3 regions of the Vibrio sp. YMD68 genome follow, and region 2 is predicted to be linked to each of the others. Evidence: predicted binding sites of a transcription regulator. Region 2 holds the regulator's gene; each other region holds the start of a gene.

Region 1 (10,192 bases), 1.7 Mb from region 2:
CGATGCAGGAACGCAGTCAATTCGGAAAATGCTATTGGATGGAGAGCTGGATATTGGGGTCATTGTGAATAACGACATTCCGGAAGATCTCGATACCGATTACCTAGTGACCGGCGAGATGGTTGCCGTCGTGTCTGAAACCCATCCTTTGGCACAGAATAGTTCAATGTCGTATTCCGAGTTTTTTCAACATGAATTGGTGATGTTTAAGCCGGGCTATTTTCACAGAGAGTTTATTGATCGTGTGTCTATCGAAAATCAGTTTACTCCGCAGTTCTCTTTTGAAACCAACTTGATCCCAATGATACTGAATATTGTAAAACGAGAATTTGCTATTACTGCGCTATTGAAACTCGTCACCGACAATGAACAAGGCGTGGTGGGCATTCCATTTGAAGAGCCTGTAAAGATAGATTTGGCTTTGGCGTGGCGAAAAGATGGGTATCAATCGAAAGCCGATAGAACATTTATCGACTTTGTTAAGCAGTATGTCTAAAGAAGCAGTATGTCTAGAGAAAGAGTTGGGTTTGATTACGAGCGGTACATTTTATCAAACGTTTTTTGGTCCCAACCTACCATCACCTGATCACCAATTTTAAGAACAGGGATCGAGCGTGCACCCATCGCCTGTAGCTCTTTTCGGCCTCTTTGCATTTTGGCATTGGTGAGACGATACTTGAGACCTTTTGAATCAAGATAACGTTGAGCATCTTTGCAATGAGGGCATTTATCGGCGACATACAGGACTAAACGTTTCATAACGGACTCTTAATTGGTGACCACTAAGGGCGAAAATTCAAGCGCGGAGTTTAGCCGAAATTACGCACTGAGAAAAGTCACACTGACAAAATCAATGAATCGTTAAGCCAAATCCGATAAACTTAGCGGCCAACAGCCACGGTCGTTATCTTAACTATGCATCCATCACTTCGTTATGTTCAGGGCTATCCAGAGCATATTGTTTCCCAGGTCGAACAATTGGTTTCAGCCAATAAGCTGGTCACTTGGTTTGAATCTCGCTACCCACAAAACCATACGATTAAGAGCGAGAAAGCCCTTTTTGATTATACGATGGCCATTAAAAATCGTTACATGAAGAAAACCGCGCCGCTGAGCAAAGTCATTTACGACAGTAAGATACACCTTATCAACAATGCACTTGGTCTTCATACCTATGTCAGCAAAGTGCATGGCAGCAAGATAAAGTCCAAGAATGAAATTCGGATTGCGAGTATTTTTAGAACGGCACCAGAACCGTTACTGCGTATGCTAGTGGTTCATGAACTTGCCCACATTAAAGAAAAGAACCACGATAAGGCCTTTTATCAGCTGTGCTGTCATATGGAAGCGGACTACCATCAGCTTGAATTGGATGCGCGTCTATTTATGATTTATCAAGACCTTAAAGATAAGTAATGTCGATATGAAACCAACCAGAAAAAACAATAAAGCGATCGGCCAGTTAAAAACGATGGGTCAGTCATCAGCAATGAACGTGCAAACCGTGACCAGCCAAGCCGGTCTGCATAAGAAAAATAAGCACCATGGTCGCTATGATTTTGAAGCGTTGATGGTTGCTCTGCCTCAATTGAAGCCATGCGTTATCAACAACCCACGTGGTGAGAAGAGCATTAATTTTTCAGATCCGTTAGCGGTCAAACTGTTGAATAAAGCGTTACTAGCGCATCACTATAAAGTGACAGAGTGGGACATTCCTAAAGGGTATCTTTGCCCACCTATACCCGGCCGAGCGGACTATATTCATCGCGCTGCGGAGCTGCTATCGACTGAGAGTCAATCAATCAAGCACGCTTTGGTCAGAGCGCTTGATATTGGTGTTGGGGCAAATTGTATCTATCCAATTATTGGCGTGTGCGACTACGGTTGGCAATATGTGGCGAGTGACATTGATGAAGTGTCAGTGGAAAACGCCAATAAGATCGTGGCGAATAACGAACGGCTACAGCGCAATATCGAGTGTCGTCTTCAACAAAACGGTCAGCACTTTTTTGAAGGGGTGATAAAGGCAGGAGAATTCTATGACATTACCACCTGCAACCCTCCTTTTCATAAGTCGTTACAAGAGGCAGAGCAGGGCAGTCAGCGAAAAATTAATAACCTGAATGCTAATAAAGCGAAAAAGGGCACGTTAAAAAACACGTTAAAACGAGCAGGAGAACCGTCAAAAGCCAGCGCTCCAACCCTCAATTTTGGTGGCCAAAAAGCAGAACTTTGGTGCGATGGTGGCGAAGCTGAGTTTATCAAAAACATGGCCGTTGAAAGCAAACAGTTTGGCCATCAGGTATTATGGTTTACCACGCTGATCTCTAAAAAAGAGAACGTTAAGTGGATGCAAAAGACGTTAGAAAAGATAGGTGCATTGGAAATGAAAGTCGTAGAAATGAGCCAAGGGCAAAAGATCAGCCGTTTTGTCGCGTGGACGTTTAAAACGGCACCACAGCGACAAAAGTGGCTCAAGCTGAAAAGTTAGTTCATTGAAGACTGTTTCGCTATCAGATCATTCAGTTGGCGCTGGTACTTTGTTTCTAAAGCGGTATTGCCAGCTTGTTTTTCTAGCTCGACCGACAAGGTTAACGATGATGCTCGCAGCCCAAAACGTTGATGGAAATGCATTAGCCTTATCCTTGCATCGGTGAATTCTTGTTGTTCTATTTCTATTTTTGCTAATTGTAAGAGTGAGCGGGCACGATTTGGATCATGGTCCAATGCGCGTTCAAAATACGTTTTTGCCTGAACCGTATTGCCCGCTTTTAAGGCACATAAAGCCGCGTTCTCGTAGCTGCCTGAAATGAGATAGTAATAGGGTTGGTTGACGGCGCGATTGAAGTACTCATCCGCTTGCTTGACGTTTCCTTGCTTACACAGAAAGGTACCGTAGTTGTTGAGCACATTGCCATTTTTAGGGTGTTGACGAAGAGCCGTCTTGTAGATATTTTCAGCCGATTTAGGCTCGCCCACCGCCTCATAATAATGGGCCATGCTAAGTTGAGTTCGATAGTAATTGGGGGCATGCTTGAGTGCTTTTTCTAGGTTCTCTCTCGCTCTGATCATGTTGCCTTTTTCAAGGTACCCAAGCCCTAATGCTAAACGGGTTTCCGCCATGTCAATTGACGATGATTTTGTCGGTGTCTCGTTGCCTTCTGTGACTGTCACGCAACCTGTTATGCTCATCACTGTGCCGATAACTACGCTCGTCGCTATGTTGATAGCAGCGGTCTTTGAGGGCATCGCGGTAATTTTTGACAACACACCAAAAAGTGTCTTTTTGTTCATAAGGGCTCCTTGTTAGCAAATTCATCATATTCGGAATGTTACGGTTAGAAATACCGAGCAAGGAACAATGCGAGCAAGTTAGCAATCATAAAAAAACGGTCATATTAATGACCGTTTCTTTTGTGTCTTATTAACTAAAGAGTAAATAAGGTGTTGATTATTAATCATCTTTCGTAAAGTGGGCTTCACTGAACTTATCAAGATCGTAAGGGGTCTGTTGATAAACGCAGTAATTGAGCCAGTTAGAGAACAGTAAGTGGCCATGACTACGCCAACTGGCACACGGTTTGTTATCCGCGTTGTTATTTGGGTAGTAATTAATGGGCATTGCTGGCTCCATGCCTTCGCCTAAATCACGAATGTATTCATGATGTAATGTGAGCGCGTCGTACTCTGGGTGGCCTGTTACAAAAACGTTTCGTTTGTCTTTCGTCGCTGCGAGGTAAACGCCAGCGACATCGGAACTGGCTAAAATATCCAGCTCCGTATGCTCTTCTAGGAACTCAGGAGAAAAATCCGCATAGCGAGAATGGGGAGCCAAAAACGTATCATCAAAACCTCGTAAAACAGGGTGGAACGGTTGGTGAATTTTATGATGGTACACGCCAGAGAGCTTTTCTTTTCGAGTTCGTTTTGGCAGGTCGTAAAGAAGCTTCAACCCTGCCTGAGCCGCCCAGCATACGTACAGTGTCGATGTCACATGACTTTTGGCCCAGTTCATGATGCTTTGTAGATGATCCCAATAAATCACATCTTCAAACTGCACAAGACCAAGAGGAGCGCCGGTAATAATCAAGCCATCGAAGTTACGATTTTTCACCATTTCAAATTGGCGATAAAAGTTATCCAGATGTTCTGTTGGGGTATTCTTACTTGGTCGATCATCAATACGCAGCAATTCTACATCCACCTGTAGTGGGCTGTTAGAAAGCAACCGTAAGAATTGAGTTTCAGTCTCAATTTTTTTGGGCATAAGATTTAAGATCAACACCTTGAGCGGACGAATCTCCTGAGTTGAGGCGCGAGACTCGGGCATGATAAATATGTTTTCTTCGCGCAATACATCGGATGCAGGCAGTTGATCGGGGATCTTAATTGGCACAGCTCTTCTCCCTAAGCTATTTGTTTTGGACGTCTATACATCCAAACTTAACGTAATCGGTATGAGATGTCGATAGGAAAATGAATCTAAATTACGTTACTATGCAACTTCTATAATCACTTCTAAGGCGACTTCTATAAGTGATCCTATAGTAATGAACAAAGCATGAGCAAACCGTTATGACACAAACATTCACCCTAATTCGTGGCTTACCAGGCTCTGGAAAATCGACACTTGCACAGACGATGAATGCTTCCCATTTTGAAGCCGATATGTTTTTTATTAATGCTCAAGGGGAATATCATTATGATGCTGACTTAATCCAGAATGCCCATGAATGGTGTTTTAAGCAGACGGAACAGGCACTCTTTAAAGGTGAGAGTGTTGTTGTGTCCAATACTTTCGTGCGTCGCTGGGAGATCCTGCCGTATTACCACCTTGCACGTCAGTTTGGCCTAAAACTGGACGTCATAGAGTGCACGGGCAGTTATGCCAATATTCATGACGTTGACAAAAAAACAATCACTAGAATGAAGAAACGGTGGCAGCAATGGCAAAACGATCGCCAGTCATAGACATATCGTCATACGGTATATACACAACATGGGATTCACGAGCGAAACACTTACCGAAAATTCAAGAGTTTACGACCAACGTTCCAGCAGAGATTGATGTAGAGTTTGGTCTTATCATCAACATTAAAAAAGCCAAAGGCGAGAAGTTCACTTATTGCATCGACCACCCTGGGATACTGAGTAAAAAAGGCGAGCCTTTAGAACCATTCACCGGTGAAGAATATATAAACAGTAACGACTTTGATTTCTACTTAGGTGACACAGTGTGGGAGCCGATAGACGATAAGTTGGGTAAATGGACAATGACCATTGAGCTACAGGGACGTGTTGTCGCTGAAAAAACGTTCCATTTAGTTGGAAAGAATGAGCAGCAATTTTGGAAGCACCGAGGCTTTTAACCGAAATCTTGACGTCTCCAGCGTTTTTCAAGGTAGTGGTCATCAAAAAGAAAAAAAACAGGCGCCGTGAAAGGCGCCTGTTTTTATTCATATAAACGATGCGTTATGAATCACTGCACAGCCGTGTCGGGTTTGGATCTTAACTTATTGATGAATCCAATCACTATTGGGCTCATCAAAACTAAGGCCGCGATGACAGTAAAGGTCAGGGTAATCGGACGTTCCCATAAGAAGCTCAATTCCCCATCACTGATCATCAATGCACGACGTAAGTTCTCTTCCATTAATCCACCAAGAATGAACCCAAGCAAGAGTGGGGCAAGTGGGAAGTTAGCAAGCCGTAACGCTATCGCCGCCATGGCCACAATCAACATGATGAACACATCCATGGTGTTAAATGAAACGAGATACACCCCCGTAATTGAGAAAAACAAAATCATCGGAAGAAGTACCGTCCTTGGTACAGCCAATAACTTGGAAATGTAAGGGATTAATGGGAGGTTCAGAATAACCAGTACGATGTTACCAAAGTACATAGAAATGATGACCGACCAAAAGACATCTGGGTGCTCTACAAATAAACGTGGACCAGGCTGAATCCCATAAGCGATTAACGCACCAAGCATGATGGCTGTCGTACCCGAGCCTGGAATCCCCAATGTTAAAAGAGGAACAAAGGAACCGCTTGATGCCGCGTTGTTTGCTGATTCTGGCGCAACCAAACCACGAATGCTGCCCTTACCAAACTCTTTTTTCTTGTCTTTTGGCGCGAGGCTTCGTTCCATACCGTAGCTAAGAAACGCAGCGATAGTCGCGCCAGCACCCGGAAGAACGCCAGTAAAGAAACCAAGAATAGACGATCGAATCGAGACCGGAGCCACTTCTTTGAACTCTTCTTTTGTAACCTTCATGCTGCCAATATTGGCCATGATTTGATTTTCTTCGCCACTGGTGTCTTTTTCTGGCTTTAATATCCCCATCAGCGTTTCACCGAGAGCAAATGTCGCCATAGCAAGCAATAAGAAGCTAAAGCCATCCATTAGGTCAGTGAGGCCGAAAGTAAAGCGTTCTACACCCACGCCTTTGTCTATTCCCACGGTAGAAAGCATCAACCCCAGAATCGTCATCATCCATGCTTTCACTACTTGCCCTGGGCCAGCAAATGCGGCAACAGCTGATAGGCCTAAGACCATGAGTGCAAAGTAATCTGAAGATTGGAAGCTCAACGAAACGCTAGCAAGTGCGGGCGCCGCAATAAGAAGCATAATTGCCGATAACGTACCGCCAGTGAAGGATGAATAGGCGGCCAGCGCAAGGGCCTTACCCGCTTGGCCTTTTTGTGCCATTGGGTAGCCATCAAATGCTGTCACCACAGTCGAAGAGCAGCCCGGTGCGTTAATCAAGATTGAAGAGGTTGAACCGCCAAATACCGCGCCGTAATAAACACCGGCCATCAAGATAAGGCCTGAAGAAGGGTCCAAGCCATAGGTAATTGGGATCATCAAAGCAATGGCTGAAATTGGCCCAAGACCAGGTAGCATGCCGATAAAAGTCCCCACAAAGCAACCAACGACCACCATCATGATGTTCATTGGCATCACTGCGGTAGAGAGCCCTTGTAAAATTCCGTCTAACATATTGTGAGTCCTAATTACCAGAGAGTGAAGATCAGACCAGGCTCAAGATAAATATCTAAACCTTGGGTCAGGAGCAAATAAAAAACGATTACAAAAGGGAACGACGCGCCCAGCAGCACGGATCTTCTGCGCTCTCCGAGTAAATAAAACCCGGCAAGAAGAAACAGGCTGGTTGCTATCACGAAACCTAAGTAGGTCAGACCAAGTCCGTAAAATGCCATCAAACACAAAAATGCGATAAGCAATTTCCAATCAAAGTCGGTAACGGCGCCGCTTTCTGTGTCTTTTTTTCCGGTGACCAGTAAAAGAAGGGATAGGCCAATGCCAGCAAATGTCAGTAGGGTGGGCAAGGTTCTGGCTGTAAACGGTTCATATTCGTCGCCAGGGAACAAAGGAATAAGAGTGCTTTGATAGCCGTAACATAAACAGACCAAAAGGAAGATAAACGCCCCGACTCTATCGCGACATAGTAAGTTTTCTTTAGTGAAAAAATTGGTTGGCGAATCCGACATATCCAACTCCAATTGCTGGGGAAATAAAAAGCCGTATACGAGCAAGTTAATGAGTAGTGATCTTCTATTTTGAAGAGCTAAGCGCTAACCAAAAAGTAAGCTGATTGCTGCTAGTCAATTGGGCTTACCTGCTTAAGCACATCAAACATGCAAATTAAGCACATAAAACATGCAATAAACAAAGGAGTTTTGAGGGTAAACTCGTATACGGCAAAACGTGTTATATCAAGGGCTTCAACGGCATATAACTGCCCAGAAGCCCTATGTTGATGTGGTATTAATGGTGTTACTTAAGGAAACCAAGCTCGCGCATTAGATCACCCATTTGCTTTTCTTGGTCTTCAAGGAATGAGTAGAAGTCTTTGTCTGCTTTGTAGTTGTCTATCCAACCGTTACGGTCGCGAACCACTTCCCACTGCTCTGTTTTGTACATCTTAGTGAGAGCTTGGTTCCATGAGTCCACTTTTTCTTGGCTAACGCCTGGTGCTGCAAAGAAACCGCGCCAGTTAGCAAATACGGTCTCATTGCCATACTCGACCAGTGTTGGAATGTCAGGAGCCGCTTCAAGACGCTCTGGTGCCGTAATGGCAATAACTTTTACTTGACCTGATTTAGACATTTCTAACACTTCGCCTAAACCTGTTGATAGAAGTTGAGTTTCGCCTGATAGCAATGCCGCCATTGCTTTACCACCTGCATCGTAGGCGATATAGCGAACTTTCTTCGCATCAAACCCTTCGCCTTTAAACGCTGCTGCAACAACAAGGTGGTCCATACTGCCACGCGCTGATCCGCCAGCAATTTTTACTTTACGCGGATTCGATTCAAACTCTTTAACGACGTCTTCCCATGTGTTGTAAGGTGAGTCAGCAGAAGCAACGATTGCACCGTAGTCGGCAATGGTGGCTGCAACAGGCGTTAAATCACGGAAAGATTGAGGGAATATGCCCGTCAATGAACGAACAACAATAGGGGTTGAGTTCACCATCAAGGTGTCTTCTTGGCGCTTAGCTGTCTCAATAAGGTGTGCGATTGCTTTACCACCGCCGCCACCAGACAGGTTTTGGAATGAGACATTTTCAACAATATCAGATTTAACCAGAACATCCCCTGTACCACGAGCGGTCATATCCCAACCACCACCAGCACCACCTGGAATGATAAAGTGGATTTTCTCTAGATCCGCTGCAAAAGCGCTGAAAGAAAATGATGCTGCGATAATAGACGCTGCAAGTGTTGGTTTTAATACCTTAAACATGTTTCACGTTCCTTATGTAGGTGCACGAGCTGAATAGACGAGTGCTTATCATTATGTTTGTCTACATAGGCAAGTGAGCCGACTATGCAGAGTCACTTGAGGTTACGTGGATGTTAATTTTTTGTCTTTAATGTGTAGATAAAAAGAATATTGGTCATTTAGGGGATTTAGTTCATAAAGTTCACGGTGTGCGCTTCAAGGCGGCGGTTAGCTTGCTATGATAATGATTGAATAAAAATCGAGTCAATTAAATTAGAGCGTAAAAAGCCATTATCATTCAGTCACACTATGGAGGGTGGGAATGAAAGATTCAAAAAAGAAGGATAGAAAATACTCGATTCGTTTTACGGTCGGGAGTTTATTCATCCTCGCTACAATACTCACCTCTCTTTTCACCATTTCTATCCAGTATCACTTTTCAAGAGAGATGTCAGAAGACTTAGTGCTGTCTAAGCTATCGTTTACGTCCTCTAAAGTCAGTGAGCATATAAAGGACATAGAAACCAATGCTTCAAATGTTGCGAGGTTATTGAGGCATATTTCGGTGGTGACTGAGTACCAATTCAGTCAGCGTGAAGTGAAGACTATTTTTACGCAGACACTACTAGATAACCCCATGTTTTATAGCATTTATTGGGGAAATGATAACGAAGATTTTTACCAAATAATTAACCTTAATTCATCGCCAATCGTACGAGAAAAAATAGAGGCTGGGGTGAATGACCGTTGGGTTGTGATACAAGTTAATGGACCCAAAGAGAATAGGGTAAGAGAGACGCACTATTTTACTGAAAATTATACGCTGACCAAAAAAACGACGGAAGAGAGCAACTTCTACCCAACTCAGCGGCCTTGGTATGATCAAGCAACAAAAGAGCACGTGCTTAAAACTGAGCCCTATTTATTTCAACACCTTAAAATAACCGGGCAAACTTACGCAGTGAGAACCAATCATGAAGTGATAGGGATAGATATTGTTCTTTCCTCAGTCAGTTCACTGATTTCGCCCAAAGCACTTGGATTAGGCGGGGAGCAAGGCGTTGAATCTTACATTTTTAATGAGAAAGGCGAAATTATTGCCTCTAGCCATAGTCAACAAAAAGAGATCCAACGAACCATTCTTCCCCCTTCTAAAGTGCTGGCCTTTGATGCAGAGCAAAAACGGTTTTTAGACGATTCCCGATCATTACTGGTATCCAACCAAAATGATTGGGGCCCTTTAGACTACTCGTTGGCAGGTGAACCAAGAGGTTACGCCGTTGATCTTCTCGCCATTGTGAGTGAAATGACGGGGTTAAAGTTTGAATTTGTTAATGGATTCACCTGGCAAGAGCTGTCCGATAAATTCAATCGAGGTGAATTAGATCTATTGCAATCTACCCAGGCCCCAGAATCGTCTAGCCAGGTAGGCACCGT
Region 2 (10,192 bases):
CAATGCCTGTTGGTAACCTTGCTGACGGAACTGGCAAAGCACCGCATGTTGAGGCCCTGAGATTTGAGCAACACGTTTATGACCCATTTGTGTCAAATAGTTCACCGCTTCAAATGCCGATGTCAGGTTATCGATATGCACCGTAGGTAATTCAAGTTCTGGAGCAAATTCACAAGCCATCACCATTGGCGGTAGATTTTTTTGCTCGGCTTTGCTCACGTCAAAGGGAAGATCGCTGCCAAGTAGCAACATACCATCCGCTTGCTTAGTGAAAACCAGATTAACAAAAGAGGCTTCGCGCTTTTTTTGCTGTGAGCTGTCACCGAGTAAAACAAGGTAACCATGCTCCATTGCTGCATCTTCAATACCACGAATAATTTCAGAGAAATAAGGATCGCAAATATCAGGGACGATAGTGACAATGGTTTTAGATTCATTTCGACGCAGGTTTCGCGCCAACGAGTTTGGTGAATAGCCAGCTTCCAATACAGCATCTTCAACACGCTTACGTGTGCTCGACGATACTTTCTCTGGATTCATCAGAGCTCTGGACACAGTAGCCGTTGAGACTCCCGCAAGCTGGGCAACATCCTTCATTGTCGCCATATTTTTAACCCTCTCTTCCTTTATTTACAGCCACGCTGCATTGCGTATTATTAAAGTTAATCTGGCGAACTGTCGTTCACTCTTGTTTTTCTATGTTCTGATAGTTTATTCATTTCTAAACATAAAGTTACGGTGAGATTAACACATTTTGCACAACTAGCGTGAAGTCGCTCACAAATCCCTTGTTTGTACTTTATCCAGATTCGCTCACATACCTTCGGTTTAACTGAGATCTTGCGGTTCGATATCAATCGACCAACGGACTTTTTTCGCGATAGGTAACAGGTTTATCGCAGGTTTGGCGCTCATCAGAAGCTTCTGCATTAACGAACGCGCTTCCGTTTGTAATAACAATTGCCAACGATACTTCCCTGCTCTTTTAGCCAGTGGTGCTGGCACCGGGCCAAGAACCATGCAGTATTCATCAAACAGAGGATGCGCTTCGAGTGTATGACGAACTTGACGAAGAAAGTCTTCGACAAGCTGATTATCATTCGCTTCCGCTCTAAATAGGGTTAAATAACTGTAGGGAGGAAGTTGCGCCAACTTGCGCTCTTGAAGCGCGGTTTTCGCGAAGTGCCCATAGCTTTGATGGAGTAAAGCTTGCAGTAATGCGTGCTCGGGGTGATGGCTTTGTAAGATCACTTCACCGGGCTTACTTGCTCTTCCAGCACGCCCGGCAACCTGAATGAATAACTGAGCCAGCCGTTCCGATGCTCGAAAATCGCTGCTGTACAAAGATCCATCCACATCCAATAGCGCCACTAAGGTCACATCCGGAAAGTGATGCCCTTTGGCCAGCATCTGCGTGCCAATTAAGATTTGATACTCACCACGACGAATGGATTCCAATGCGCTCTCTAAACTGCCTTTTCGGCGTGTGCTGTCTCGATCGATTCGTACGGTTTTGAATTCGGGAAACAATTCCAGGAGCTGGCTTTCTAACTGCTCGGTCCCGACACCAACGGTCACTAAGTTGGTTGAACCACATCCATGGCATTGATGAATCACCGCTTGCTGAGATCCGCAATGGTGGCAACGCACTTCTCGGCTATGTTGATGGAAGGTGTAATAAGCATCACAACGTTGACACTCTGCAATCCAGCCACATTCATGGCACATTAAAGCCGGAGAGAATCCACGACGATTGAGAAACAGCATCACCTGGTTGCCCGCGTTCAAGTGGCGTCTCATTTGAGCGATCAATGGCGCTGACAATCCACCTTCGAGATACAACCCTTTAATATCTAACACGCTGTGCGTAGCAGGCTTAGCGACACCGGCTCTTTGGGTGAGTGTTAAGTGGTGGTACTTGCCAGTTTGAGCATTGTGCAGTGTTTCAAATGCAGGAGTCGCAGAACCCAGTATGATGGGTATTTGTTCTTTATTAGCTCGCATTACCGCAACATCACGAGCATGGTATCTTAACGAGTCTTGCTGCTTATAAGATCCGTCATGCTCTTCATCCACAATGATAATGCCGAGATCAGCAAAGGGGGTGAGCAGCGCAGAACGAGTGCCAATAATGATGCCCGCGATATTATCACGCGCGGATAACCAGGCATTGAGTCGCTCAGTGTCATTGAGTCCAGAGTGCATCACCGCCACTGGGACATTAAATCGCTTTTTAAAACGATTAATGGTCTGTGGCGTCAGCCCGATTTCAGGCACCAACACAAGTGCCTGGCGTTTTTTCTCTAGGACTGGTTTGATCATGTTCAGATAAACCTCGGTTTTACCCGAACCCGTCACGCCTTCCAGTAAATAACAGCCAAAACCCGGATTGTTGTTCACCGTTGCAATCGCTATCGCCTGCTCTTCGTTGAGTTTGGGCTTATCAACGTTCGCTTCTACGTCTCGCGGCCATGGCTTCTGTTTGGGTTTGATCTCGTGGCTCTCGATCCATCCCTTATCTTGCAGCGTTTTTAAAACACTGCTGGTAATATCTTGGTCAATAAAGGACTGATGAGATAACGGCCCATGCTCGAGCATCTTCATTACCGTGGCTTGCTTTACGGCTCGACCAAATCCCTGCATCAACTGATCTTTACCTGCTGGGGTTAACTGCCATTCTACTTGGGCCGTAAAGTCGGCTGGTTTGCCTTTTTTAAGAGCGCTGGGCAAGGCGTTTGCAAAGGTATCGCCAAGCGGGTATTGGTAGAACTGACTGCACCAATGAAGTAAACCATACAGTTTTTCTGGCCAGACAGGTTCTGAATCCAACACTTTGTAAATGGGTTTAAGCTTCGATATTTCAAACTCAGATTCACTCACCATCGCCGTCACGATCCCGATCTGACTTCGAGGGCCAAAAGGCACACTGACTCGCCCACCAATCACCGGAAATAGATGATTTGGAATGAGATAATCAAATTGCTTATCCAGAGGAACAGGCAGAGCAACTCGAGCGATGGATGGGCGCATAGTGATTGGCAACTTTTAACGGCAACAAGAAAACACAGTCTAAATGATCGCTTAGTAAAGAGGGAAGCTAAAAAAGTGGCTAAATAGTTAGCAAACCTGTTGATCCTCACGCAAGTATTCATTACTATACTGCGCCTTAGTGATAGGGCTTTCTGATAGGGCATTGGTCATCACGACCCGCCAGGAAGAGAGTGTTATCCATACTGTTTTATTAACTACGTGTGGTGTCCGGCATAGCATCGGATAGCGACACGGCCTAAATTGAGGTTATCCCATGAAAGCTGGAATCCACCCAGAATACAAAGCAGCGACAGCAACTTGTTCTTGCGGCAACTCGTTTGAGTTCAACTCAACGCTAACTAAAGAAACTATCCACCTAGACGTATGTGACAAATGTCACCCGTTCTACACTGGTAAGCAACGTATCGTTGATACTGGTGGCCGTGTTGATAAATTCAACAAGCGTTTCGGTGCTCTTTCAAGCAAGTAATAGCTCGCGCTATACCTAATTAAGAAAAAGGACGCTCAGGCGTCCTTTTTTGTGTCTGTGGTTCTAATCTCATCGCCTCTTCCTATCTTTTTCATTATTGTCTTCCTCTTCTCATCCTAGCTTTTCCTTTTCTTTATTCGTTTCCCTTCTTTTCTTCCTATACTCCCCCCCTCTTCCTATCTTTTTCTTTATTGTCTTCCTCTTCTCATCCTAGCTTTTCCTCTTCTTATTCACTTCCCTTCTTGTCTTCCTATTTTACTCCTCTCATCCTCTTTATCTTAAATAAACTCAGTGAGCCCAGATCTGGTCTTATCAGTAGTCCATTCATAACTATTAATGATATGACTCGCATTCTGACCTAGGCAGGTTGACTTACATACTCTAGAATGGTCTCCCCCTATGGCCACATTTTCGATGAGTACCTAACCCTATGTCCGATGACAACCGTCAAGAAAACTCTGCTGAGTTATCTGCACAAGAAGCCTTCCGTCAACAAGCTCTTGATTACCATCAATTCCCGAACCCAGGTAAAATTGCCGTTGCACTCACAACGCCCGCTAATTCAGCGGAAGATCTGGCACTGGCTTATAGCCCTGGTGTTGCAGAGCCTGTTCGCGAAATCGCGCAGAACGTAGACAATGTTTACAAGTACACCGCGAAAGGAAACATGGTTGCAGTCATTTCTAACGGTACCGCAATTTTGGGTTTAGGTAACTTAGGGCCAATCGCCTCAAAACCGGTTATGGAAGGCAAAGCGCTGTTGTTCAAACGCTTTGCTGGCTTAGATTCTATTGATATCGAAGTGAAACACCGCACCATTGACGAGTTTGTCGATACCGTTGCTAACATTGCCGATACCTTTGGTGGCATCAATTTAGAAGACATTAAAGCACCGGATTGTTTTGAAATTGAACGTCGCCTGATTGAGCGTTGTGATGTGCCTGTTTTCCACGATGACCAGCACGGTACCGCCATTGTTACCGCAGCGGGCATGCTGAATGCAATTGAACTGCAAGACAAAAAGTTGGAAGAGGCTACCATTGTTTGTCTGGGTGCGGGCGCAGCAGCGGTGGCGTGTATGGAACTGTTGATCAAGTGTGGTGCCATGCGCGAAAAGATCTACATGCTTGACCGTAAAGGTGTGATTCACACACGTCGTGATGACTTAAACGAATACAAACAGCTGTTTGCCAACAATACCGATAAGCGCACCCTTGAAGATGTGATTGAAGGTGCTGATTTATTCTTAGGCGTATCAGGGCCAAACTTGCTGCCACCTGAAGCGCTAAAACTGATGGCTGATAAGCCGATCGTGTTCGCCTGTTCCAACCCAGATCCAGAAATCAAACCTGAACTTGCCCATGAGGTTCGTAGCGACCTCATTATGGGTACTGGTCGCAGTGACTACCCAAATCAGGTCAATAACGTTCTGTGTTTCCCGTTCATCTTCCGTGGCGCTCTTGATGTACGTGCAAGCGAAATCAATGATTCAATGAAATTAGCCGCGGTGAAAGCTATCCGAGAACTGGCTAAAGAGCCCGTGCCTGCCGAGGTATTAAAAGCCGCAGGTGTTGATAGCCTTGAGTTCGGGTCAAGCTACATCATTCCAAAACCGATGGATCCACGTTTGTTGCCTCGCGTAGCAAAAGCGGTGGCAGTGGCTGCGGTTGAATCTGGAGTAGCTCGAATCGACATGCCAGAAAATTACATGCTAGAAAGCTAGATGCTAGATGCTAGATGCTAGATGCTAGATGCTAGGCAATTATATGGCGTCGTAATCGACGCTCTTTGCTAACGGTATTCCAAGCATTAAAAAACCGCAGCCTTTTTATAAAGTCACTGCGGTTTTTTTGTTTCTGTACCATTTTAAAATGTCGGTACAACAAGCGATAGCCTAACTGCGCTAACGACACTATTCGCGTAACGCTTAGCCAATGAAATAATAGCTAGCTGAGCCCTTTTTATTCTTGATCGTAGGCTTCAAATTCAATCCCCATTGCCGTCATCAGTGCTTTCACTTCTGCCGGAATATCATCTGGGCGATCTTTTCGTAAATCTTCATCCGTCGGTAACGGTTGACCAGTATAAGCATGAAGAAAAGCTTCACACAGTAATTCACTGTTGGTCGCATGGCGTAGGTTATTTATCTGACGACGCGTACGTTCATCGGTCAATACCTTCAGTACTTTTAGCGGAATCGATACTGTGATTTTCTTTACTTGTTCGCTTTTTTTGCCGTGTTCCGCGTATGGACTAATGTATTCACCATTCCAATCTGCCATTGCGCACCTTCGTTATTATCATAGGGTATTTAAGTTGAGGGGCAATTTTAGCCGGATTTAAGTCTATAAGCAAAGACATATAGACGTCTAGAAGTGTTGACGTCTTCATTTTTGATAAGTAAAGTGTCAAAAATAAGGAAGGGAATAACTTATAGCAACCTGAAACTATCCATATACCTAGGTCTATCCATCTAACTAACTAGGTATAGCCGTATTGCCCTTTAAGAGTCATTATAGCAGCGTCAAAAAGCATAGCCATACACAAAGGAAGGATTTATGAGCACCCGCAAACCAGCAACAATCGCAGTTCGTACGGGAATCGAGTCAGATACGCAACATCACGCTGTGGTGCCACCTATTTATCTCTCAACCAATTACGGCTTCCCTGCATTTGGCGAAGTGCCTAAATACGATTACACACGTTCTGGAAACCCAAATCGCGGGTTGCTTGAAACCGCCTTGTTTGAGCTAGAATCAGGAAAAGGCGCGGTGGTCACAAACTGTGGAACGTCTGCACTTAACCTTTGGGTATCAACATTTTTGGGGCCAGATGATCTTATCGTTGCTCCACACGATTGCTATGGTGGCACTTACCGCCTGTTTAATACGCGAAGCCTTAAAGGTGACTTCAAGGTGGAATTTGTTGATCAATCGGATACCAAAGCCTTTGACGCGGCCATTGCTAAAAAACCAAAACTGATTCTGATTGAAACCCCATCAAATCCTTTAGTACGTGTGGTCGACATTGAGAAAACATGCCAAAAAGCCAAACAAGTCGGGGCATTAGTCGCGGTCGACAATACCTTTTTAACTCCGGTGTTCCAAAAGCCTTTAGAGCTTGGCGCTGACTTTGTTATTCACTCAACCACCAAATACATCAATGGTCACTCCGATGTGATTGGTGGCGTTGTGATCACCAAAACCGAAGAGCATGCGGAAGAACTCGGATGGTGGGGCAACTGCATTGGCGCTACAGGTACGCCTTTTGATAGCTACATGACGTTACGCGGCATTCGTACATTGGGCGCGCGCATGCGTGTGCACGAAGAAAGCTCGCAAACCATTTTAGTCGAACTTCAACGTCAACCTTTAGTGAAAACCATTTATCACCCGAGCCTAGAAAGCCACCCGGGCCATGAGATTGCCAAAAAACAACAGTTAGGCTTTGGTTCTATGCTGAGCTTTGAGTTTGGCGGAACCTTTGAGCAATTAAAGTTCTTTGTTGAACAACTCGAACTGTTTTCACTGGCAGAGTCGCTTGGCGGTGTTGAGAGCTTGATTTGTCACCCCGCCTCCATGACCCACAGAGCCATGGGGGAAGCAGCGCTTGCTGAAGCTGGCATTTCTCAGCAACTTCTTCGCCTCTCGGTTGGTCTAGAAGATGCCGATGATCTGATCGATGACCTCAAGCAAGCCTTTCAAAAAGCCGCCGACTTTACTGGCGATGCCGCGGATTCTCAAAATACACCCCCTTCAGAGAAAGAGGCGTAATTCATGACCATTTCACGTCAACTGCACAAATTTGGTGGAAGCAGCCTCGCGGATCCTGAATGTTACCGTCGCGTCGTCAATATTCTCAAAGAGTATTCAGGTTCTGAAGATCTGGTGGTCGTCTCGGCGGCAGGCAAAACCACCAACCGATTAATCGCGTTTGTGGATGCGCTTTCCAAAGACGGTCGACTCGCACACGAAGAATTACAGGCGCTAAGGCAGTTTCAAGTTGATCTGATTAACGCCCTTCTTACGGGTGATGCACAACACAGTTTAATTGCTCAACTCAGCGATGAATTTAGTACGCTTGGTGAACTGACCGCGCCACTGACAGAGGCGCAACGTGCGGCCATTTTAGGTCACGGTGAAGTCTGGTCTGCAAGATTGCTGGCGGCTTTGCTTTCACAAAATGCACTGAATGCCGTTGCTCAAGATGCTCGTGCTTTCTTGCGTGCAGAAGCAGGTACTCAGCCAGAAGTCGATCGAGCCAGCTCGTATCCACTGATTAAAGAAGTGTTGGCTCAACATACACATCATCGTGTCGTCATCACTGGGTTTATGGCGCAAGACAGCGAAGGCCATACCATACTGCTTGGCCGTAATGGTTCGGACTATTCAGCCACCGTTATCGGGGCATTAGCCGAAGCCACGCAGGTGACCATCTGGAGCGATGTGGCCGGCGTATACAGTGCCGACCCCCGCATTGTTAGCGATGCTTGCTTACTGCCGCTGCTTCGATTAGATGAAGCCAGTGAACTGGCTCGGCTTGCTGCGCCCGTACTGCACAGTCGTACTTTGCAACCTGTCGCTCAAAGCACCATGGATCTTCATTTACGTTGCAGCTATCAAGCCGAATCAGGGTCAACACGCATTGAACGCGTACTGGCTTCTGGTCGTGGTGCAAAAATCATCACCTCACTTGACGAAGTATTGCTGATTCAGCTTTCCTTTGCTCACAGCCACGATTTTGAACGCGTAGAAACCGAAGTACTACAAAGCCTAAAACGCGCCCAGCTTGAACCGCTGGCCTATGAAGCTCAACCTGATCAATACAAACTGCGTCTTGCTTATACCGCCGAAATTGCTAGCGGTGCCTTAAGCCACCTGCAAGATGCCGCGATAGAAGCGGAAATCAAACTCAAAGAAGGGTATTCCCTTGTCGCTGCCGTCGGTGCGGGCGTGGCGAAAAACCCGAATCACTGTTACGGCTTTTACCAACAACTGAAAGCTTCACCGGTCGAGTTCATCTCTGAATCTCAATCGGGGTTAAGTCTTGTGGCCGTAACACGCAAAACGCCGATAACACCGTTGGTCAATGCGATTCATACTCAACTTTTCCAGGCACAGAAACGTGTCGCGATTGCGTTATGCGGCAAGGGCAATATTGGCCGTAGTTGGCTTGAGTTGTTCTCTGTCCAAAAAAATGAGTTAGAAAAACGCCGCGGAATGAGCTTCAACCTCGTTGCCGTCATCGACAGCCAGACGTATTGGTTTGATGAGCAAGGAATCGATGCAAGCAGCGTTGAGAAGCGATTTAACGATGAATCGGTCACTCACAATGGCAAAGAATGGATTGAGCGACTAGGAGCGATTCAGGGCTACGATGATGTAATCGTCCTGGATGTCACCGCTAGCCAAGTGCTTGCCAATCAATATCTCGACATTGCTGCACACGGTATGCACCTTATCTCAGCAAACAAAGTGGCAGGATCCGCATCCAGTCACTATTACCATCAAGTTCAGGATGCATTCAGTAAAATCAACCGCCATTGGTTATACAATGCCACCGTGGGGGCGGGCTTACCGATCAATCACACGGTTCGCGATCTTCGTGAAAGTGGCGATGACATCATGGCGCTGTCTGGCATTTTCTCGGGCACACTGTCGTGGTTATTCCAGCAGTTTGATGGCTCGGTTCCTTTCAGTGAACTGGTTGATTTAGCCTGGCAACAAGGGTTAACAGAGCCCGATCCGCGTTCTGATCTTGATGGGTCAGACGTTATGCGCAAGTTGGTTATCCTTGCCCGTGAATCCGGCCTTGATATTGAACCTGAAAACGTCAAAGTGGAATCGTTAGTGCCTCAAGAGCTGGCTGGCCTCCCGCTGGATGACTTCCTAGATAAGAGTGCTCTACTGAGTGAGATTCTGGCCGAGCGATTGGAAAAAGCTCAGCGTGAAGATAAAGTACTGCGCTACATTGCTCGACTCGAGAAGAACGGCAAAGCAACCGTTGGTATTGAAGCGCTCAACAAAGAGCACGCACTCGCCAACCTGCTCCCTTGCGACAATATTTTTGCGATTGAAAGTAAGTGGTATAAAGACAACCCACTGGTGATTCGTGGCCCTGGCGCAGGGCGAGAAGTCACGGCGGGAGCGATTCAATCGGATCTGAACCTATTGTCGAGCCTACTGTAACCTGGACTATTTCATGTCAATAATTGGGTTAGAGATTATCTAGCCCATTTTTTCCCCTCTTTTCTTGCATCATCCTACTCATCGCCTCAATGGTTGCCTTAATGGTTGCTTGAATACCTACTTGCATAACTCATTGAATAGCGACTTCATCTCTACTTGAGATTGGCTCATTATCAACATGAAAAAAATTCATAGTTAGACTGTTGACATTAAATCGCTTTCATTACATCCTGTGGACATATAGACGTCTAAACGTCGATTTTAAAGTTTGGTGATTACATTGATCACAGGGAGAGTAAGATGGGATACACACACGCAGGTCACATAGATGCATTAAACCAAAATGTTGCTGAGCTTTCAGACAACATTAATGTGTCATTCGAGTTCTTTCCACCGAGCAGTGAAAAGATGGAAGAAACACTATGGAACTCTGTACACCGCCTGAAAACTCTACAACCAAAGTTTGTTTCTGTTACTTATGGCG
Region 3 (10,192 bases), 640 kb from region 2:
AAATACTACTGACTGACCGATAGTGAACCAGTACCGTGAGGGAAAGGCGAAAAGAACCCCTGTGAGGGGAGTGAAATAGAACCTGAAACCGTGTACGTACAAGCAGTAGGAGCCCACTTGTTGGGTGACTGCGTACCTTTTGTATAATGGGTCAGCGACTTAATTTTAGTAGCAAGGTTAACCGTTTAGGGGAGCCGTAGGGAAACCGAGTCTTAACTGGGCGTACAGTTGCTAGGATTAGACCCGAAACCAGGTGATCTAGCCATGGGCAGGTTGAAGGTTGAGTAACATCAACTGGAGGACCGAACCGACTAATGTTGAAAAATTAGCGGATGACTTGTGGCTAGGGGTGAAAGGCCAATCAAACCTGGAGATAGCTGGTTCTCCCCGAAAGCTATTTAGGTAGCGCCTCGGACGAATACTACTGGGGGTAGAGCACTGTTAAGGCTAGGGGGTCATCCCGACTTACCAACCCTTTGCAAACTCCGAATACCAGTAAGTACTATCCGGGAGACACACGGCGGGTGCTAACGTCCGTCGTGGAGAGGGAAACAACCCAGACCGCCAGCTAAGGTCCCAAAGTATAGCTAAGTGGGAAACGATGTGGGAAGGCTTAGACAGCTAGGATGTTGGCTTAGAAGCAGCCATCATTTAAAGAAAGCGTAATAGCTCACTAGTCGAGTCGGCCTGCGCGGAAGATGTAACGGGGCTAAGCTATACACCGAAGCTGCGGCTGCATACTTTGTATGCGGGGTAGGGGAGCGTTCTGTAAGCGGTTGAAGGTGGTCTGTAAGGGCTGCTGGACGTATCAGAAGTGCGAATGCTGACATGAGTAACGATAAAGGGGGTGAAAAACCCCCTCGCCGGAAGACCAAGGGTTCCTGTCCAACGTTAATCGGGGCAGGGTAAGTCGACCCCTAAGGCGAGGCCGAAAGGCGTAGTCGATGGGAAACGGGTTAATATTCCCGTACTTCTTATAATTGCGATGGGGGGACGGAGAAGGCTAGGTGGGCCTGGCGACGGTTGTCCAGGTTCAAGTACGTAGGCGGAAAGTTTAGGTAAATCCGGACTTTCTTAACGCTGAGATACGATGTCGAGCCACTACGGTGGTGAAGTCATTGATGCCATGCTTCCAGGAAAAGCCTCTAAGCTTCAGATTATAAGAAATCGTACCCCAAACCGACACAGGTGGTCGGGTAGAGAATACCAAGGCGCTTGAGAGAACTCGGGTGAAGGAACTAGGCAAAATGGTACCGTAACTTCGGGAGAAGGTACGCTCTTGGCGGTGAAGTCCCTTGCGGATGGAGCTACTAGGAGTCGCAGATACCAGGTGGCTGCAACTGTTTATTAAAAACACAGCACTGTGCAAAATCGTAAGATGACGTATACGGTGTGACGCCTGCCCGGTGCCGGAAGGTTAATTGATGGGGTTAGACTTCGGTCGAAGCTCTTGATCGAAGCCCCGGTAAACGGCGGCCGTAACTATAACGGTCCTAAGGTAGCGAAATTCCTTGTCGGGTAAGTTCCGACCTGCACGAATGGCGTAATGATGGCCACGCTGTCTCCACCCGAGACTCAGTGAAATTGAAATCGCTGTGAAGATGCAGTGTACCCGCGGCTAGACGGAAAGACCCCGTGAACCTTTACTACAGCTTGGCACTGAACATTGAACCTACATGTGTAGGATAGGTGGGAGACTTTGAAACTTCGTCGCTAGATGGAGTGGAGTCAACCTTGAAATACCACCCTTGTACGTTTGATGTTCTAACGTTGGTCCCTTATCGGGATTGCGGACAGTGCCTGGTGGGTAGTTTGACTGGGGCGGTCTCCTCCCAAAGAGTAACGGAGGAGCACGAAGGTGGGCTAAACACGGTTGGACATCGTGTGGTTAGTGCAATGGCATAAGCCCGCTTGACTGCGAGAATGACAATTCGAGCAGGTGCGAAAGCAGGTCATAGTGATCCGGTGGTTCTGAATGGAAGGGCCATCGCTCAACGGATAAAAGGTACTCCGGGGATAACAGGCTGATACCGCCCAAGAGTTCATATCGACGGCGGTGTTTGGCACCTCGATGTCGGCTCATCACATCCTGGGGCTGAAGTCGGTCCCAAGGGTATGGCTGTTCGCCATTTAAAGTGGTACGCGAGCTGGGTTTAGAACGTCGTGAGACAGTTCGGTCCCTATCTGCCGTGGGCGTTGGAAGATTGAAGGGGGCTGCTCCTAGTACGAGAGGACCGGAGTGGACGAACCTCTGGTGTTCGGGTTGTCACGCCAGTGGCATTGCCCGGTAGCTAAGTTCGGAATCGATAAGCGCTGAAAGCATCTAAGCGCGAAGCGAGCCCTGAGATGAGTCTTCCCTGGCACTTTAAGTGCCCTTAAGGGTTGTTCAAGACTAGAACGTTGATAGGCAGGGTGTGTAAGTGCTGTGAGGCATTGAGCTAACCTGTACTAATTGCCCGTGAGGCTTAACCATACAACACCCAAGGGGTTTTGTGGACTCAATAAAGAACATTGAATGCGTGTTTGAACTTTTATAATCAGTTTTCCAGATTTTTTGCTTTCACTTTTTAAAAAGTGAAGACAAAAGAAGAATTTGCTTGGCGACCATAGCGTTGCGGACCCACCTGATCCCATGCCGAACTCAGAAGTGAAACGCAGTAGCGCCGATGGTAGTGTGGGGCTTCCCCATGTGAGAGTAGGACATCGCCAGGCTTTAATTTCGTTTCTAGACAGCGTTTAGAAACAGATGGACACTTGCTTAGCAAGTTGCCACTGCGGAGTGGTAGTTCAGTTGGTTAGAATACCGGCCTGTCACGCCGGGGGTCGCGGGTTCGAGTCCCGTCCACTCCGCCATTATATTGAGAAAGCCCAAGTCGAAAGACTTGGGCTTTTTTACGTTTGAATACGATCTAAATGCTCAAAATCCAGTAGCAATATCTTCTATCTTTCCATTCTGATTTTTATCCCTTATACCCTATAGCCAACATTGCAGCATGACATCAAATCGATAAAATACCCTTTGGAGATAAATCTATTCTAAGACCCGTTCTTTATTGTTTAGACGTCTAGACAGCTGAATAGACTGTGGTAGGATGTAAGGTATAAAAAAGGAATGAGGCTGTATTGTGGGAAGTAATGTAAAGCAACAGATTGAAGCACAATTAAAGGAAAGAATCTTACTTATCGACGGTGGCATGGGCACCATGATTCAAGATTTTAAGCTTGAAGAAAAGGATTATCGCGGTGAACGGTTTTCTGACTGGCATTGTGATCTTAAGGGAAATAATGACCTGTTAGTTCTTTCTCAGCCTCAAATCATTGAAGATATCCATGGCCAGTATCTAGAAGCTGGGGCTGATATCCTTGAGACGAATACATTCAATGCAACCACGATCGCAATGGCAGACTACGAGATGGAAAGCCTGAGTGAAGAGATTAACTTTGAAGCGGCTAAGCTCGCTAGAAAGGTTGCTGATGAGTGGACTCAAAAAACACCACATAAGCCAAGGTATGTTGCAGGTGTTTTAGGCCCTACAAACCGAACTTGTACCATTTCACCTGATGTTAATGATCCCGGGTTTCGTAACGTAACCTTTGATGAGCTTGTCGAGGCTTATTCTGAATCGACACGTGCGTTGATCAGAGGTGGTTCAGATCTGATTTTGATTGAAACGATTTTCGATACGTTGAATGCCAAGGCATGTTCATTTGCTGTTGAATCGGTATTTGAAGAAGTGGGCATCACATTGCCGGTTATGATCTCAGGTACCATTACCGATGCTTCTGGGCGTACCCTTTCAGGGCAGACAACGGAAGCTTTTTATAACGCCTTACGCCACGTAAAACCTATTTCATTTGGCTTGAACTGTGCGTTAGGGCCAGACGAATTACGTGAGTATGTTAGTGAGTTGTCACGTATTTCAGAATGCAGCGTCTCAGCACACCCTAATGCTGGTCTACCTAACGCGTTCGGTGAGTATGACCTATCCCCTGAAGATATGGCTGAACACGTAAAAGAGTGGGCTGAAAGTGGATTCTTGAATCTTATTGGTGGCTGTTGCGGCACAACACCTGAACACATTCGTCAAATGGCCGAAGCGGTCGAAGGTGTTACTCCTCGACAGTTACCCGATATTCCAGTGGCGTGCCGTCTTTCTGGTTTAGAGCCTTTAACCATCTCTAAAGAATCCCTATTTGTTAACGTTGGTGAGCGAACGAATGTCACAGGTTCTGCTAGGTTTAAGCGTTTAATTAAAGAAGAACTCTACGACGAAGCGTTGAGCGTTGCCCGTGAGCAAGTCGAGAATGGCGCTCAGATCATCGATATAAATATGGATGAAGGCATGCTCGATGCGGAAGCATGTATGGTTCGTTTCCTTAATTTATGTGCATCGGAGCCAGAAATCTCGAAAGTACCGGTGATGGTCGATTCATCAAAGTGGGAAGTCATTGAAGCGGGCCTTAAGTGTATTCAAGGCAAAGGTATTGTTAACTCTATTTCTTTAAAAGAAGGCAAAGAGAAGTTCATAGAACAAGCTAAATTAGTTCGACGATACGGTGCTGCGGTTATTGTGATGGCGTTTGACGAGGTCGGTCAAGCCGATACACGTGAACGAAAAGTAGAAATCTGTACTAACGCATACCATATACTGGTTGACGAAGTTGGCTTCCCACCTGAAGACATTATTTTTGATCCAAACATATTCGCCGTTGCTACAGGGATTGATGAGCATAACAATTATGCTGTCGATTTCATTGAAGCGGTCGCCGATATTAAGCAAACCCTGCCTCATGCGATGATTTCTGGCGGCGTTTCAAATGTGTCTTTCTCTTTCCGAGGGAATAACTACGTTCGGGAAGCGATTCACGCCGTGTTCCTCTATCACTGTTTTAAACATGGAATGGATATGGGGATCGTGAACGCGGGTCAATTGGAGATATACGATAACGTCCCAGAAGACTTACGCGAAGCGGTTGAAGATGTCGTTCTTAACCGCCGTGATGATTCGACCGAACGTCTTCTCGATATCGCAACTGAATATCTTGAGCGTGCCGTTGGAAAAGTTGAAGATAAGTCCGCCCTTGAATGGCGAACATGGCCGGTAGAGAAACGGTTAGAGCACTCTCTTGTTAAAGGAATTACCGACTTCATCGTTGAAGATACCGAAGAAGCACGTTTGAATGCGGCGCGTCCAATAGAGGTGATTGAAGGCCCGTTGATGGATGGCATGAATGTTGTCGGTGATTTATTTGGCGAAGGTAAAATGTTCCTTCCTCAGGTGGTTAAGTCTGCAAGGGTAATGAAGCAAGCTGTTGCTCATTTAGAGCCATTTATCAATGCAACTAAAGATGTGGGTGCGACTAACGGCAAAATTTTATTGGCGACCGTTAAAGGGGATGTTCATGATATCGGTAAGAACATTGTAGGCGTTGTGCTTCAGTGTAATAACTACGATATTATTGATCTCGGTGTTATGGTCTCTTGTGAGAAGATTCTAAAAGTTGCGAAAGAAGAAAACGTCGACATTATTGGCCTCTCTGGGTTAATTACGCCATCTCTAGATGAAATGGTACATGTAGCTAAAGAGATGGAGCGTCAAGGTTTTAAGCTTCCACTTCTTATCGGTGGAGCAACGACCTCGAAAGCGCATACTGCGGTCAAAATTGAACAGAATTATTCAGAACCAGTCGTTTACGTCAATAATGCATCTCGAGCCGTAGGTGTCTGTACATCGTTACTGTCTGATGAATTAAAACCAGCATTTACATCAAAGCTCGATTTAGATTATGAACGTGTTCGTGATCAGCATGCTCGTAAAACCCCCCGCACTAAACCAGTGACATTAGAAAAAGCCCGTCAGAACAAAGTTGATATCGATTGGGCTACTTACACACCACCCGCGCCAGAAAAACCGGGTATTCATGTTTTCAAAGATTTTGATGTGTCGGTTCTGCGTCAGTATATCGATTGGACTCCATTTTTCATGACTTGGACATTAATGGGGAAATACCCTGCCATTTTAGATCATGAAGAAGTCGGTGAAGAGGCGAGACGTCTTTTCAAAGATGCGAATGACTTACTCGATCGCGTTGAGAAAGAGAAGCTTCTCGAAGCGAGAGGGATGTGCGGTTTGTTCCCTGCGAACAGCGTTGGTGACGATATTGAAGTGTACACCGATGAGTCACGTACAGAAGTTCTTAAGGTATTGCATAACTTGCGTCAGCAAACGGACAAACCGAAAGGTTTTAATTATTGCTTATCTGATTACATTGCACCCAAAGAGAGCGGCAAAGCGGATTGGATTGGCGGTTTTGCAGTAACCGGTGGTATTGGCGAAAGAGAATTGGCTGATGCTTACAAGGCGGCAGGTGATGATTACAACGCGATCATGATTCAAGCTGTTGCGGATCGCCTTGCGGAAGCTTTTGCTGAATATTTGCATAAAGAAGTTCGTAAGGATATTTGGGGATACGCTCCAGATGAAGATCTAAGTAATGACGATCTGATCCGCGAAAAGTATCAAGGGATTCGCCCCGCCCCCGGTTATCCGGCATGTCCAGAACATACCGAAAAAGGAACGCTATGGGAGATGATGAATGTTGAAGAAGCGATCGATATGTCATTGACCAGCAGTTATGCGATGTGGCCAGGCGCATCAGTATCAGGAATGTACTTTTCTCATCCTGATTGCCGATATTTTGCCATTGCTCAAATTCAACAAGATCAGGTTGAAAGTTATGCTGAGCGTAAAGGCTGGGACATATTGGAAGCAGAAAAATGGTTGGGCCCTAATATCAACTAATGCTTTTGTCGTAACCTAGGACATTAAAAGAAAAGAGCTGCCAATTAGGCAGCTCTTTGTATATAGACGGCTTTATACACAGAGATTACAGAGAAGCTGACTTACTTTATAGTGCCAGTGCTAGAGTCTGATGAGGTGTCTCGTTCTGCTTGTTTGGCTTTCTCAATCATGGGCGTAATCGTAGAGCCCTGGATCAAAATAGAAAAGACAACAACAGAATAAGTCATGACCAAAATGATCTCCTTCACATCAATCAGCTTGTCAGGTATCACCCAGATCCCAGAAGGTATGGAAAGAGCCATTGCTAAAGCCAGCCCACCTCGTAGTCCTCCCCAGGTGAGTATTCTCACTGACCAAGGGTTGTAACTGCGAAAACGTTGGAAGCCGAGATAGGAAACAAAAACACTGAAGTAACGAGCAAACAGCACCAATGGAATTGAGAACGCCATTAAAATCCAATCTTCTTGGTGGAATTTAAAAAGCAGCATCGACATGCCAATCAAGAGGAACAAAATACCATTCAAAAACTCATCAACGAGTTCCCAAAAATGATCTAAGTGCTCTTCACTCTCTTTTGAGAATCCGGTAAAACGAGTCCAGTTGCCAATCATGATACCCGACACCACCATCGCTAAAGGCCCAGAGACATGAATGATATCCGCAAAGACATACCCTGCAGTTGGGATTCCGATGGTCAGTAATAATTCCATAGAATGATCGTCAGTGGCACTGATCAAGTAATGAAAAAGAAGCCCGAGAACAAAGCCATACGCGATTCCTCCAAGAGCCTCTTGGGCAAACAATAAGCTGACACTTCCTATAGTTGGAGTTTCTGTCCCAAACGCGACAGTAAAAATAGTGACAAAAATGACTAAACCAAAACCGTCATTAAATAAAGACTCCCCTTCTATTTGTGTCGAGATTCGTTTCGGCGCATCAAGTTTTTTTACAATCGCCAAGACAGCAATCGGGTCTGTTGGGGAGATGAGTGAACCAAACAACAAGCAATAGACAAAATCAAAGGGAATGCCAATCAGTTGACAGAACCCATACAAGATACTGCCAATGAGAAACGTCGAAATCAATGTCGCCCCCAATGCTAAAGCGGTAATTTCCCATTTTTGGTCTTTCAGGTTTGGCAGCTTAATTCCTAGGCCACCGCCGAATAACAGAAACCCAAGAATGCCTTTTAGGAGAAAATCTTCAAAGTTGATACTGGCAATGGTGGTTGTCGCGATTTCTGTCAATTGAAACCAGTTATTTTGACCCACTATTAAAATAGCCAATGACAGCACCATCGCTCCTGCTGTAATCGCAATGGTGGTTTGCATCTTTATTATTTTATTATTGAGAAACGCAATCAACATTGCCGCTGCAGAGAGAAAGCAAAGTGTGTAGTAGATGGACATGGGTTCATGACTTTGTAACAGAATATGTCGTGAAATTTTCAACGCTGCTAGCTCAAATAGCAATCATTTTTTGTCATGTTTGCGTTAGCAATGACTCAGCGATCTTTATAGACCGTTGATGTTCAGAAACAAAAACGGATAGATTCTGAGATAGGGAAGCTTCAGAAGCTGAAGTAATGTGTTTAGTGGTTTGTATTGCGTGGGTTTTTTAAAACGAATGGCTATAAATGCAGGGCGACTCTAATGAGCAGCCCTGCATTTTCATTATTCAAACAATTCAGCGTGAAGCTTTTGAATGGCCGATTTAGAATCAGCTTCATTGAGTAAGAAACATAGGTTATGAGCGCTTGCTCCATAACAAATCATACGTAAATTGAAGTCTTCTAGCGTGCCAAATACCTGCTTTGCATAGCCTTTACTTCCACTCATGTTATTACCAATTAAGGCCACCAAGCAGAGACCATGTTCGACTTCCACATGACACAGTTCTTCCAGTTCAATGCGTGCCTGCTCAGGAAGTTGTGGCGCGCCGCCTGCTGTGTCTGTTTGATCTAACGTTAATGAAACACTGATTTCTGACGTTGTGATCAAATCGACGGATATCTTATGCTTAGCCAAAATTTCAAACACTTTGGCAAGAAAACCGTACGCATGAAACATATTGGCGCTGCGAAGGGTCACCATTGTTTGGTTTGTTCGTAAGGCCAATGCCCGAAACAGTGGAGAAGACTCTGCGTGGTGACGAATCCACGTGCCGCCACGTTCAGGTTCTTTTGACGACCCAACAAATACTGGGATGTCATGGCGAAGTGCGGGAACTAACGTTGATGGGTGAAGGATTTTCGCACCGAAGTTCGCCATTTCTGAAGCTTCGCTAAAGCTAATTTCAGGAATCGGTGAAGCTTTAGGCGCTATTCGAGGGTCGGTGGTATAGATACCAGGAACATCAGTCCATATCGCGAGGCCCGAAGCTTCAACACTTTCCGCGATCAGGGCTGCGCTGTAGTCACTGCCACCACGGCCTAATGTGGTCGTATTGCCATCGGCATCTGAACCGATAAACCCTTGGGTGATAACAACGTATTCTTGGCAAAGTGGCGCTAATTTATCTTTCGCTAATGCAGAGATGTCTTCCAGTTGCGGTTCAGCACGGCCAAAGGTTCCATCTGTTCTCAGTATTTCTCTAATATCAAAGCGAACAGCATGAATACCGCGCTCTCTCATCACCTGAGTCAGGATGTAGGTCGACATCAACTCACCACACGCTACCAAATGGTCAGTGAGTTTGGTACTCGCCTGGATGGAAGCTGCTTCAGCTAGGTTTGCGACCGTCTCTAAGATGGCATTCACCTCAGAGGCCGCTTCTGCTCCATCACTTAGGCTGGATATAATCGAATCATGGATGGCGGCAATGTTTTGTAATATGTCACTGCGTCGCTCTTGGTCTGCAACACCGTTGGCGAGTTCAACAAGTAAATTAGTGACTCCAGAGCATGCGCTGCTAACGACAAGCTTAGTTTCTGGATTGTTTTCGATAATAGCAGCACAACGGCTCATTGCTTCAAAGTTGGCTACACTGGTCCCACCAAACTTGGCGACATTGAATGCGCTCACAGCATTTCTCCTACAACGGGTAAAAAATAAACAGGTTGATAATAACCTAATGTTCTTTAGTGAAGAGAATCGTTGAGCGAAAAAGAGGTGCGTATAGATAGATTGACCTCAGAAGCTCATCACTAGGCGGTGCTAGTGACAGTTAAGGGGATTCAGCCCACTTAACCGATAAACATAACCCTTACATTACGTTTACCTCGGCACTGCTCCCCATGGATACATTGTATTGGAATTAAGGCTCCACAATATATCTGCCTGGGCAGTGCTCCTCTTCTGCATAAAGCCTGTTCATTGAACGGTTTTGTCGGTTGAATGTCAATGGATATTTGTTACCACGAATTAATTACAAAGTGTGATCATCATATT

The links. Region 2 encodes MetJ, which represses methionine synthesis genes. Its sites were predicted from a motif close to TTAGACNTNTANANGTCTAA; they were not measured.
Region 1: a site for MetJ is predicted at 4,422-4,441, ahead of metA (homoserine O-succinyltransferase). Genes of this name have one in related genera too.
Region 3: a site for MetJ is predicted at 3,058-3,077, ahead of metH (methionine synthase). Genes of this name have one in related genera too.

What each region holds. Positions count from the first base shown of each region.
Region 1 is NZ_CP124614.1:1,835,652-1,845,843, reverse strand. Features, by position in the region: gene QF117_RS14465 (LysR family transcriptional regulator) at 1-496, shown strand, start outside; gene QF117_RS14460 (glutaredoxin family protein) at 532-759, opposite strand; gene QF117_RS14455 (M48 family metallopeptidase) at 916-1,416, shown strand; gene rlmF (23S rRNA (adenine(1618)-N(6))-methyltransferase RlmF) at 1,424-2,491, shown strand; gene pilW (type IV pilus biogenesis/stability protein PilW) at 2,488-3,249, opposite strand; gene metA (homoserine O-succinyltransferase) at 3,455-4,396, opposite strand; gene QF117_RS14435 (AAA family ATPase) at 4,576-4,971, shown strand; gene QF117_RS14430 (DUF3859 domain-containing protein) at 4,947-5,369, shown strand; gene QF117_RS14425 (tripartite tricarboxylate transporter permease) at 5,480-7,006, opposite strand; gene QF117_RS14420 (tripartite tricarboxylate transporter TctB family protein) at 7,021-7,518, opposite strand; gene QF117_RS14415 (tripartite tricarboxylate transporter substrate binding protein) at 7,805-8,776, opposite strand; gene QF117_RS14410 (HD domain-containing phosphohydrolase) at 9,078-10,192, shown strand, end outside.
Region 2 is NZ_CP124614.1:178,848-189,039, reverse strand. Features, by position in the region: gene cytR (DNA-binding transcriptional regulator CytR) at 1-630, opposite strand, end outside; gene priA (primosomal protein N') at 829-3,030, opposite strand; gene rpmE (50S ribosomal protein L31) at 3,305-3,520, shown strand; gene QF117_RS06800 (malic enzyme-like NAD(P)-binding protein) at 3,951-5,243, shown strand; gene metJ (met regulon transcriptional regulator MetJ) at 5,482-5,802, opposite strand; gene QF117_RS06790 (O-succinylhomoserine (thiol)-lyase) at 6,079-7,293, shown strand; gene QF117_RS06785 (bifunctional aspartate kinase/homoserine dehydrogenase II) at 7,297-9,708, shown strand; gene metF (methylenetetrahydrofolate reductase) at 10,009-10,192, shown strand, end outside.
Region 3 is NZ_CP124614.1:2,881,718-2,891,909, reverse strand. Features, by position in the region: rRNA gene QF117_RS19070 (23S ribosomal RNA) at 1-2,473, shown strand, start outside; rRNA gene rrf (5S ribosomal RNA) at 2,597-2,712, shown strand; tRNA gene QF117_RS19060 (tRNA-Asp) at 2,777-2,853, shown strand; gene metH (methionine synthase) at 3,126-6,803, shown strand; gene QF117_RS19050 (sodium:proton antiporter) at 6,905-8,212, opposite strand; gene lysC (lysine-sensitive aspartokinase 3) at 8,477-9,826, opposite strand; lysine riboswitch at 9,931-10,107, opposite strand.